2 regions of the Azospirillum lipoferum 4B genome follow, and region 2 is predicted to be linked to the other one. Evidence: riboswitches for the same ligand, from Rfam matches in the RefSeq annotation. Region 2 holds a riboswitch; the other holds the start of a gene.
The links. Region 2 has a riboswitch for thiamine pyrophosphate ahead of thiC (phosphomethylpyrimidine synthase ThiC). Riboswitches for the same ligand answer to the same signal wherever they lie in the genome.
Positions count from the first base shown of each region.

Region 1: linked by a shared signal. The riboswitch ahead of AZOLI_RS05905 (ABC transporter ATP-binding protein) and the one ahead of thiC (phosphomethylpyrimidine synthase ThiC) in region 2 are both predicted to bind thiamine pyrophosphate.

Region 1 is NC_016622.1:1,282,510-1,287,293, forward strand. It holds gene AZOLI_RS05895 (ABC transporter substrate-binding protein) at 1-56, opposite strand, end outside; gene AZOLI_RS05900 (ABC transporter permease) at 76-843, opposite strand; gene AZOLI_RS05905 (ABC transporter ATP-binding protein) at 840-1,604, opposite strand; TPP riboswitch at 1,631-1,737, opposite strand; gene AZOLI_RS05910 (acetoin utilization protein AcuC) at 1,816-2,988, shown strand; gene AZOLI_RS05915 (hypothetical protein) at 3,138-3,788, shown strand; gene AZOLI_RS05920 (hypothetical protein) at 3,785-4,342, shown strand; gene AZOLI_RS05925 (hypothetical protein) at 4,411-4,784, opposite strand, start outside.
Region 2 is NC_016622.1:365,154-369,937, reverse strand. It holds gene greB (transcription elongation factor GreB) at 1-77, shown strand, start outside; gene thiC (phosphomethylpyrimidine synthase ThiC) at 233-1,957, opposite strand; TPP riboswitch at 2,077-2,210, opposite strand; gene AZOLI_RS01630 (magnesium transporter CorA family protein) at 2,290-3,273, opposite strand; gene AZOLI_RS01625 (hypothetical protein) at 3,315-3,602, opposite strand; gene argB (acetylglutamate kinase) at 3,622-4,521, opposite strand; gene AZOLI_RS01615 (cation:proton antiporter domain-containing protein) at 4,604-4,784, opposite strand, start outside.

The DNA.
Region 1 (4,784 bases), 920 kb from region 2:
GGAAGCGACGTCATCAGGCTGGCGGCCATCAGGCCGGCGGCGAACAGGTGCTTCATCGGGTTTCTCTCCCCCTCATCAAGGATTGGCGTCTTCGGCCGGTTGGGAATCGGGTTGCCAGGGCAGGGCGCGGCGGGCCAGCGCGTCGACGGCGGCATAGAGCGTCACTGCGAACAGCCCCAGCACCAGCACGGCGGCGAACAGAAGGTCGATCTGCATGCGGGCGTTGGCGTGCAGCATCAGATAGCCGAGGCCGGAGGACGACCCCACCCATTCGCCGATCACCGCGCCGATGGGCGCCACCGCCGCGGCCACCCGCACGCCGGACCAGAAGGCGGGCAGCGCGGCGGGCAGGCGGATGTTCCACAGGATCGCGGCAGGCGAGGCGCCCATGGTGCGGGCAAGGTCGAGCCAGCCGGGATCGGTGCGGCGCAGCCCGTCGAACAGCGCGGTCGTCACCGGGAAATAGATGACCAGCACCGCCATGGCGATCTTGGACGCCATGCCGTAGCCCAGCCAAAGCACCAGCAGGGGAGCCAGCGCGAAGACCGGGATCGCCTGACTGACCAGCAACAGCGGCATCAGCCAGCGCCGCGCGGTGCGGAACCGCGCCAGCAGCAGCGCGCTCACGCTGCCCAGAGCCACGCCGGCCACCAGCCCGATCAGGATCTCGGTCAGCGTCGTCAGCCCATGGCTCCACAGCAGGGGCGCCTGCCGCCGCATTGCATCCGCCACCGCCAGTGGACCGGGCAGCAGGTAACGCGGCAGGCCGGTGGCCCAGACCAGCGCCTGCCAGCCGGCGACCAGCACGGCGAGGGTGACGGCGGCGCGCAGCAGCGCCCTCATTCCGCCAGCCTCCGCAACAGCTCCGCCTGCAGCGCCAGCAATCCGGGATCGTCGACCGGGCGCGGCACGGGGCCGGACGGTTCCAGCGCCGGCCCCATGACGGCGGGGCGGCCGGTCATCACATGCAGGCGGTCGCCGATGCGAAGTGCCTCCAGCGGGTCGTGGGTGACCATCAGGACGGTGCGGCCGGCCAGCGTTTCCGCCGCCGTCTCCTGCAGCCGCAGGCGGGTGATGGCGTCGAGCGCGGAGAAGGGCTCGTCCATCAGGACCAGCGGCTTGTCCTCCATCAGCGTGCGGGCGAGCGCGACCCGCTGGCGCTGCCCGCCGGACAGGGCGGCCGGTCGGTCGCGCTCGCGTCCCGCCAGACCGACGCGGTCGAGCAGCGCGCGGGCGCGTTCCACCCGCGCGGCATCGGGGCGGAGGTGGCGCAGCCGGTCGCCCAGCAGGACATTGTCCTGAACCGTCAGCCAGGGCAGCAGCAAATCCTGCTGCGCCATATAGGCGATACGGCCGGCCAGGGGCTGTCCGTCGCCGGTTGAGACGCAGGTCGGTGGCTCCGGCTCCGCCAGCCCGGCGAGGATGCGCAGCAGCGTGGTCTTGCCGACGCCGCTCGGCCCCAGCAGGCAGGTGGTCCGTCCCGCTTGCAGCTCCAGCGTCAGGTCGGAGAACAGCAGCGTGCCGCCATAGGTCAGCCGCGCACGCGAGACGGTCACCGAAAGCGGCGTGATCGCCATCATCGGGGCCATCATCGGGGCAGGCATGGCGGGAGTGCGGAGAGGAAGCGCTTGCGGTCCGGCATCACTGATCCCTACGCCGGCATGAACCGGATCAGGTTCCAGGGGTCGTCCCGCAACGGGACCTCTCAGCCGCCCATCGGCTCCCCCCAGTGAAGGCGGCGACTATAGGCGCGGACGATCCGTGACCGCAAGCATTGCCGGAAGCCCTTCCGGAGCGTGGAAGCGCGGGCGCCGCTTGACCGGAGCGCGTCACCGCCTAGTTTCTGGCGGGACCGATGGAGATCCTCCCCTGACCACGCCTCTCCGCACCCCGCTGTTCATCGGCGGCGAGATCTATCGCGGCTCGACCTATGGCCCGAAGCATCCGCTGGCGATCCCGCGCGTATCGACCGTGATCGACCTCAGCCGCGCCATGGGCTGGCTGCCCGACGACATCTATCTCGACACCCATGTGGCGAGCGAACGCGAACTGGCGCGCTTCCACACCGCGGACTACATCGCCGCACTGAAGCGGGCGGAGGCGGAGCAGCGGGTGGACGAGGCGACGGCGGCCCGCCACAATCTGGGCAAGCTGGAGAATCCGGTCTTCGCCGAGATGTTCCGGCGGCCGGCCCACAGCAGCGGGTCGGCCCTGCAGGCGGCGCGAATCCTGGGCGACCGTCCGGCCGGGCTGGTCTATGCGCCGGCCGCCGGCACCCACCATGCGCGCCGCGACCGGGCCAGCGGCTTCTGCTATTTCAACGCGCCGGTGCTGGGCATCCTGGAGCTGCTCGACCATGGGCTGGAGCGGGTGCTCTATGTCGATCTCGACGCCCACCATGGCGACGGGGTGGAGGAGGCCTTCGCCGACGACGACCGGGTGCTCACCATCTCCATCCACGAGGACGGGCGCTGGCCCTACACCGGCAAGGCGGAGGACCGGGCCGGCGGCATGGCCCGCAACCTGCCGGTCCCGCCCGGTTTCAACGACAGCGAGATGGAGCATGCGATGGAGGCGGCGGTGCTGCCGCTGGCCCGCGCCTTCCGTCCGCAGGCGATGGTGATCCAGACCGGCGCCGACGCCCTGGCCGAGGATCCCCTGAGCCGGCTGGAGCTGTCCAACCATGCGCTGTGGGAGGCGGTGGCCGCCCTGCTGCCGCTGGCGCCGCGGGTGCTGGTGGTCGGCGGCGGCGGTTACAATCCATGGTCGGTCGGGCGCTGCTGGACCGGCATCTGGGCGGTGATGAACGGCATCGACCCCGCCGTGCCACCGACGGCGGAGGCGGAGGGGGTGCTGCGCGCCCTGACCTGGAACCGCGCCGCCGGCCGCAACCCGCCGGAGCATTGGTTCACCACCCTGGCGGACGAGCGGCGGCCGGGACCGGTGCGCGACGCGGTGAAGCGGGTGGCGGAGATGGCGGCATCCTGACCCATTTTTGACGAATATCGAACGAAGCCGCGACGATTCGTTGACGGGTTTGGATTGTTCGTTGATCTTCGAAGATCCGCACCGGTGCAGACCGCGCCGATTCCGGCAGGTCGGTCGATGCGGATTTCCGGAGGAGAACGGGCGGGCGGATGTCGAACACGACGCTGTTCCTGATCGCCATCGTCATCATCATGCTGGCCGCCGTCCCGGTCGCCATGATGCTGAAGGATTTCCTGCCGAACATCCTGGAAAAGAGCAGCGGGCTGGAGCAGATCGAAAACCGCGTCTATGTGCTGCATGCCGAGGCGCATGAGCTTCAGAACCGCGTCAACAACCTGGTCCAGCGCCGCAACAGTCAGTCTTCCGAACGGCACCGGCTGGAAACCGATATCCGCAAGGCGGAAAAGCAGATCAGGGATCTGGCGGAACAGCCGCCGCTGTTCGTGCATGAGGTCGGCGATCCGCAGTCCGGCCTGATGAAGTTCGTCGCGACCGTCACGCAGGAAAAGGCGTCGGCCGCAGCGAGAGCCGCCGGCGACCGCGGACCGGTGAACCCCATCTGGCGCTGCGCCAATGTGGCGGAGGTGTGGGCCTCCAGCTTCGACGAGGCCAAGCAGATGGTCGACGTCGCCTTTCCCTTCAAACTGGGCTTCCAGAAGTCGTTCATGCGCGGCGACGCGCGGGGTGGCGGCGTGAAGGGCGGCGGCGGGAAGGGTGGGGCGCCCCAGCCCCCGGCGACGGCGCGCGCCAAGGCCAATTCCGCCACTTCCGATGCCGCCACTTCCGGTGCCGCCACATGATGATCAACTTCATCATCATCCTGGGCATCATCGCCATCGGCGCGTGGCTCGGCAACGTTCTGCTGTCGGTCGAGCAGCGGGTGTCGCAGGCCCGGCAGCGCGTCCGCGGCGTCCGCGGCACGCTGGACAAGCTGGACGCGACCATCCACCGCCTGCACCGGGAGGAGGAGAGCCTCCATGGCGAGATCGAGGAGCTGGTGCGCGACATGGTGGAGTTGCGCAAGAAGCAGGTCGAGGTGCAACAGCGCCTGACCGAGGCGCAGAGCCGCCGCCGCCCGCAAATCCTGATCCTGACCGACCGCCGCAACCCCGGCGACAAGGAATGGCTGGTCACCATGGTCAACCAGCAGATCGGCGAGATCGACGCCGCCCATCCGCTGGCCGTCGAATGGGCACGCGGACGCGACTATCTGGTCTGGGCGGAATCGGAGCGCGAGGCCGCCGAACGCGCCAGCCGCCGGTTCAGCGCAAGGCCCGGCTATCAGGTGAAGTCGGTGGCGGCGGTGAAGGAAGACCTCTACAGCGCGAGCGCCGCCCGCAACGCAGCGGCCTGATCCCGGACAAAAGGAAAAGCCCTTCTCCCGCGGGGGAAGAAGGGCTTCGGTCGACATCCCTGCGGACCTCAGCGCGCCTTGGTGGTCGCCGGGGTCTGGCGGAAGGCGTCGTGCAGATAGGGCGACAGCGCCTGACGCATGTTGCGCAGCCATTCATGGATGATGATCAGCGAGCGGGAGGCGACGGGCGGGGTCATGCCCAGCTTCACCAGATCCTCGCGGGTCATGGTCGCCACCTGATCGATCCGGTGCCCGGTCAGGCGGGCCCAGGCCGGGGCGGTGCAGGGCGACATGGAGATGACCTGCAGCCCCTCGCGCTCCACCATCTCCGCCTTGCGGCGGGCATACTGGCTGTCCTCCAGCTGCGAGAAGGGACCGGAGAAGCCGTTCTCCACCAGGACGCGCTTGGCCTTCGGCGCGATGGTCGCCACCCGCTCCAGCG
Region 2 (4,784 bases):
AGGGCGACATGGTCGACGTCCGCACGCCGGCGGGCATGGAGCAGGTGGAGGTGCTGGAGATCAGGTACGCGGGGTGAGTGGGGACGTTGATGCCCCCTCCCCATCCCTCCCCCGCCTTCGGCAGGAGAGGGGGTAGGAGCTTTGCGAAAGCTGTGTGAAGGAGCGGCGGCAGTCCCCTCTCCCGCGTTAGCGGGGGAGGGTTAGGGAGGGGGCATCACTGTCGGGACCTCACTCACTCCGCCGGCTGGTAAATCTCCCCGCCCGACTCGCGGAACTTCTGCGACATCTCGGCCATGCCGGACTCCGCGGCATCGCGGATTTCCTGCGTGATCTTCATCGAACAGAATTTCGGTCCGCACATCGAACAGAAATGCGCGGTCTTGGCCCCTTCGGCGGGCAGGGTCTCGTCGTGGTAGGACATCGCCGTCTCGGGATCGAGCGACAGGGCGAACTGGTCGCGCCAGCGGAAGGAGAAGCGGGCACGCGACATGGCGTCGTCGCGCAATCGGGCCGCCGGGTGGCCCTTGGCGAGGTCGGCGGCATGGGCGGCGATCTTGTAGGCGATGACGCCGGCCTTCACGTCGTCGCGGTCGGGCAGCCCCAGATGTTCCTTCGGCGTGACGTAGCAGAGCATCGCCGTGCCGAACCAGCCGATCATCGCCGCACCGATGGCGCTGGTGATGTGGTCGTAGCCCGGCGCGATGTCGGTCACCAACGGCCCCAGCGTGTAGAAGGGCGCCTCGCCGCACAAGGCCAGCTGCTTCTCGACATTGTGCTTGATCTTGTGCATCGGCACATGGCCCGGCCCTTCGATCATCACCTGCACGTCCCGCGCCCAGGCGATCTTCGTCAACTCGCCCAATGTCTCCAACTCGGCGAACTGGGCGGCATCGTTGGCGTCGGCCTGGCTGCCCGGCCGCAACCCGTCCCCCATCGACAGCGCCACGTCATAGGCGCGGCAGATTTCGACGATGTCGGCGAAATGGTCGTAGAGGAAACTCTCGCGGTGATGCGCCAGACACCATTTGGCGATGATCGAGCCGCCGCGCGAGACGATGCCGGTCACCCGCTTCGCGGTCAGCGGGATATGGGCCAGCCGCAGCCCGGCGTGGATGGTGAAGTAATCGACGCCCTGCTCCGCCTGCTCGATCAGCGTGTCGCGGAACAGTTCCCAGGTCAGGTCCTCCGCCCTGCCCTTCACCTTTTCCAGCGCCTGATAGATCGGCACCGTTCCGATGGGCACCGGCGAGTTGCGCAGGATCCATTCGCGGGTCTGGTGAATGTCGGAGCCGGTGGAGAGATCCATCACGGTGTCGGCCCCCCAGCGGATCGACCAGACCATCTTCTCCACCTCCTCCTCGATCGAGGAGGTCACGGCGGAGTTGCCGATGTTGGCGTTGATCTTGGTCAGGAAGTTCCGGCCGATGATCATCGGCTCCGACTCGGGGTGGTTGACGTTGGACGGGATGATCGCCCGCCCGCGCGCCACCTCGTCGCGGACGAATTCCGGCGTGATGAAGTCGGGAATCTCGGCCCCGAAATCCTCACCGTCGCGGATTGTCTCCAGCGCCGCGGCGCGGCCGAGATTCTCGCGGACGGCGATGTATTCCATTTCCGCGGTGACGATGCCGGCGCGGGCATAGGCCATCTGCGTGACGGCCCCGCCGCCCTTGGCGCGCAGCACGCCACCGGCCGTCGTTTCCACATCGCCACGGGCCAGGATCCAGTCGCGGCGGTGCTTGGCCAGCCCGGCCCGCACATCGATGGCCACAGCCTCGTCGGTGTAGGGACCGGAGGCGTCGTAGACGGTCAGCGGCGGCTCGCCGCCCGACAGCGCGATTTCGCGCATGGCGACGCGCAGATCGGGAAAGCGCGTGCCCGGCAGATGAATTTTCCGCGACGACGGCAGCGGGCCGGTCGAAATGCGGAGGGCGGTTTCGTTGAAGTCCTTAGGCATTGGGTTTCTCCGTCGGAGTTGGGCGGACAAACCCGGGACTGCGGACGGAGGTGCGGTGTCTTCGTGCGGGCCGTTCCCCGACATGACGGGTCTGATACGGCCGGACGGGGCGAGAATCGGCCCGTCACGAGGTCCCTCCCTTCGCCGGTATGACCCGGATCAGGTTCGAAGGGTCACCACGCTGCCGGTGACGCTTGGCGCCGTCCGGCCGTTGGTATCTCAGCCCCCTGTCGGGACCCCCCTGGAATGCGCCCATCCTGCCGGGACGGACGGCCCCTGTCAAAAGGAAAGAACTGCGAACGATCCGCCGGCCATACTGTATGGAACGCGCGTCACATCCAGCGTTTCAGACGGACATAGATCATCGGCAGCAATGCCGACAGCAGCATCAGCCCCAGGGCACTGGGATAGCCGAAGGGCGAGTCGGTCCCCGGCATCTCTTCGAAATTCATGCCGCAGATGCTGGCGACCAGGGTCGGCGGGAACAGCAGGACGGTCAGGACCGAGACGATCTTGACGATCTCGTTCTGCTCCACATTGATCTGGCCCAGCGCAGTGTCCAGCGCCAACGCGACCTTGCCGGATAGGAAACGGGCATACTGGTCGAGCCCGCGCAGGTCCTGCAGCGTCGTCTTGGCCCAGCGCCGTGTCGCCTTGCCGGAGTTCCAGCCGTCGCCGCGCGCCAGGAAATCGGTCATGCGCGACAGGCTGGCCAAGCTGAGGCGGGCCTTGCCGATCAGGTGGCCGGCATGGCCGATGCGCTTCAGCGTCTGGGCGTCGTCCAGCGTCTCGCCACGCGAGCGCAGCTTGCGCCCGCGGAAGAAGCGGCGGTTCAGCACGTCCAGCTCCACCCCGGTCCGCCGCAGCACGGCCGAGGTGCGGTCGACCATCCCGTCCACCAGCGCCGCCAGAACCAGTTCGCCACGGGAGGCGGGCACCTGCCCATGGGAGGCGCGGCGGCGGAAGGCCAGCAGGGCCTGCGGATCGATGTCGTGGATGGTGACCAGCCGGCGCCCGGCCAGCACGAAGCTGACCGTTGCGATGCGCGGCTCGTCGGTGTCGGCCCAGACCAGGGCGGTGACGGTCATGGTCAGGGCGCCGCCGGCGATCCGCAGGCGGCTCGACTCCTCAATCTCCGCCATCTGCTCGCGGGTGGGCAGGCTGGTGCCGATCAGCGCCTCCGCCCGCGCCAGCTCCTCGGCGGTCGGATCGATCAGGTCCAGCCAGACGGTGGCCTCGGGCAGCGGCTCCGCCCCCTCCGCGGCCTCTCTGGCCCAGCGCAGCAGACCGACGTCATTGACGAAGACATGCAGCAAGGCCGTGCTCCTTGCGTGGTTGGCGGCGGCGCGTCGGGTTGTCAGGTCATCCGGCCGCCGCGTCTTGGCTTCACCGGCGGCGGCACCTTCCCCTCGGTGTCGAGGTCCAGCGGCGTGCCTTCCGCCCGCAACGCCTGCTCGAGCTTGCGGCGGAAGGCACCGCCGTCCCGCTTGGCATCCAGGAAATGGCCGACCGCCTCCTTGGCGGCATCGCTGTCGTAGGGGACCTTGCCCAACGCCGCCAGCTTGGCGCGCTCCACCAGCTTCGGGTCCATCCTGTCGCGGATGGCCTTCATCTGGCGGAGCAGGTCCTTGCGCAGGTCGCTCATCGGCCCCCCGTTCGCAGCATCAGGCCTTGCCGATCAGGGTGCCGGCGCCACCCTCGGTGAAGATCTCCAGCAGCAGCGCATGCGGCACGCGGCCATCGAGGATAACAGCGGCGTCGACGCCCTGCTCCACCGCGCCGATGCAGGTCTCGATCTTCGGAATCATGCCGCCGGATGCGGTGCCGTCGGCGATGGCCTTGTGGGCATCCTCCAGCGACATCTTCTCGATCAGCTTCTTGTCCTTGTCGAGGACACCGGCAACGTCGGTCAGCAGGAAGAAGCGCGCCGCCTTCACCGCCGCCGCGACCGCGCCGGCCGCCGTGTCGGCGTTGATGTTGTAGGTGTCGCCGTTGACGTCAAAGCCGACCGGCGCGATCACCGGAATGATGTCCGACTGCGCCAGAGCATGCAGGATCTGCGGGTTGACCTTGTACGGCTCACCGACGAAGCCGAGGTCCAGCACCCGCTCGATGTTGCTGTCGGGGTCGCGCTGCACGCGCTCCAGACGGCGGGCGGTGATCAGGTTGCTGTCCTTGCCCGACAGGCCGACGGCACGGCCGCCGGCGCCGTTGATAGCGGCGACGATCTGCTTGTTGATGGAGCCGGCCAGCACCATCTCGACCACCTCGACCGTCTCCTTGTCGGTGACGCGCAGGCCGTCGATGAAGCTGGACTTGATCTTCAGCCGCTCCAGCATCTGGCCGATCTGCGGACCGCCGCCATGGACGACCACCGGATTGATGCCGACCTGCTTCAGCAGGACGATGTCGCGCGCGAACAGCTCCGCCAGGCTGGCGTCGCCCATGGCGTGGCCGCCGTACTTGATGACGAAGGTGCTCCCGGCATAGCGGCGCATGTAGGGCAGCGCTTCGGACAGGGTACGGGCCTTGGCGAGCCACTCGTCACGGGTGGGAGTCTGCACGGGAGGATGCCCTTTGTCGGGGTGGAATGTCGGGTTTCTTTAACGGAAAGGCCGGCCGGTTGCCTAGGGGTCAATTTAACGGTCACATACCCCCGTGCCGGCCGGCTGCGGCCGATGCCGCGCCGGCCGGGCGCCACCATCCGGCCAGCCGGGTCATCGGCTGGGTCACTGCGGTCACCGCCACCGCCATCAGCACCATCGCCGAGAAGCAGGCGCCGGACAGCACCCCCGCCTCCAGCAGGACGGTCAGCACGATCACCTCC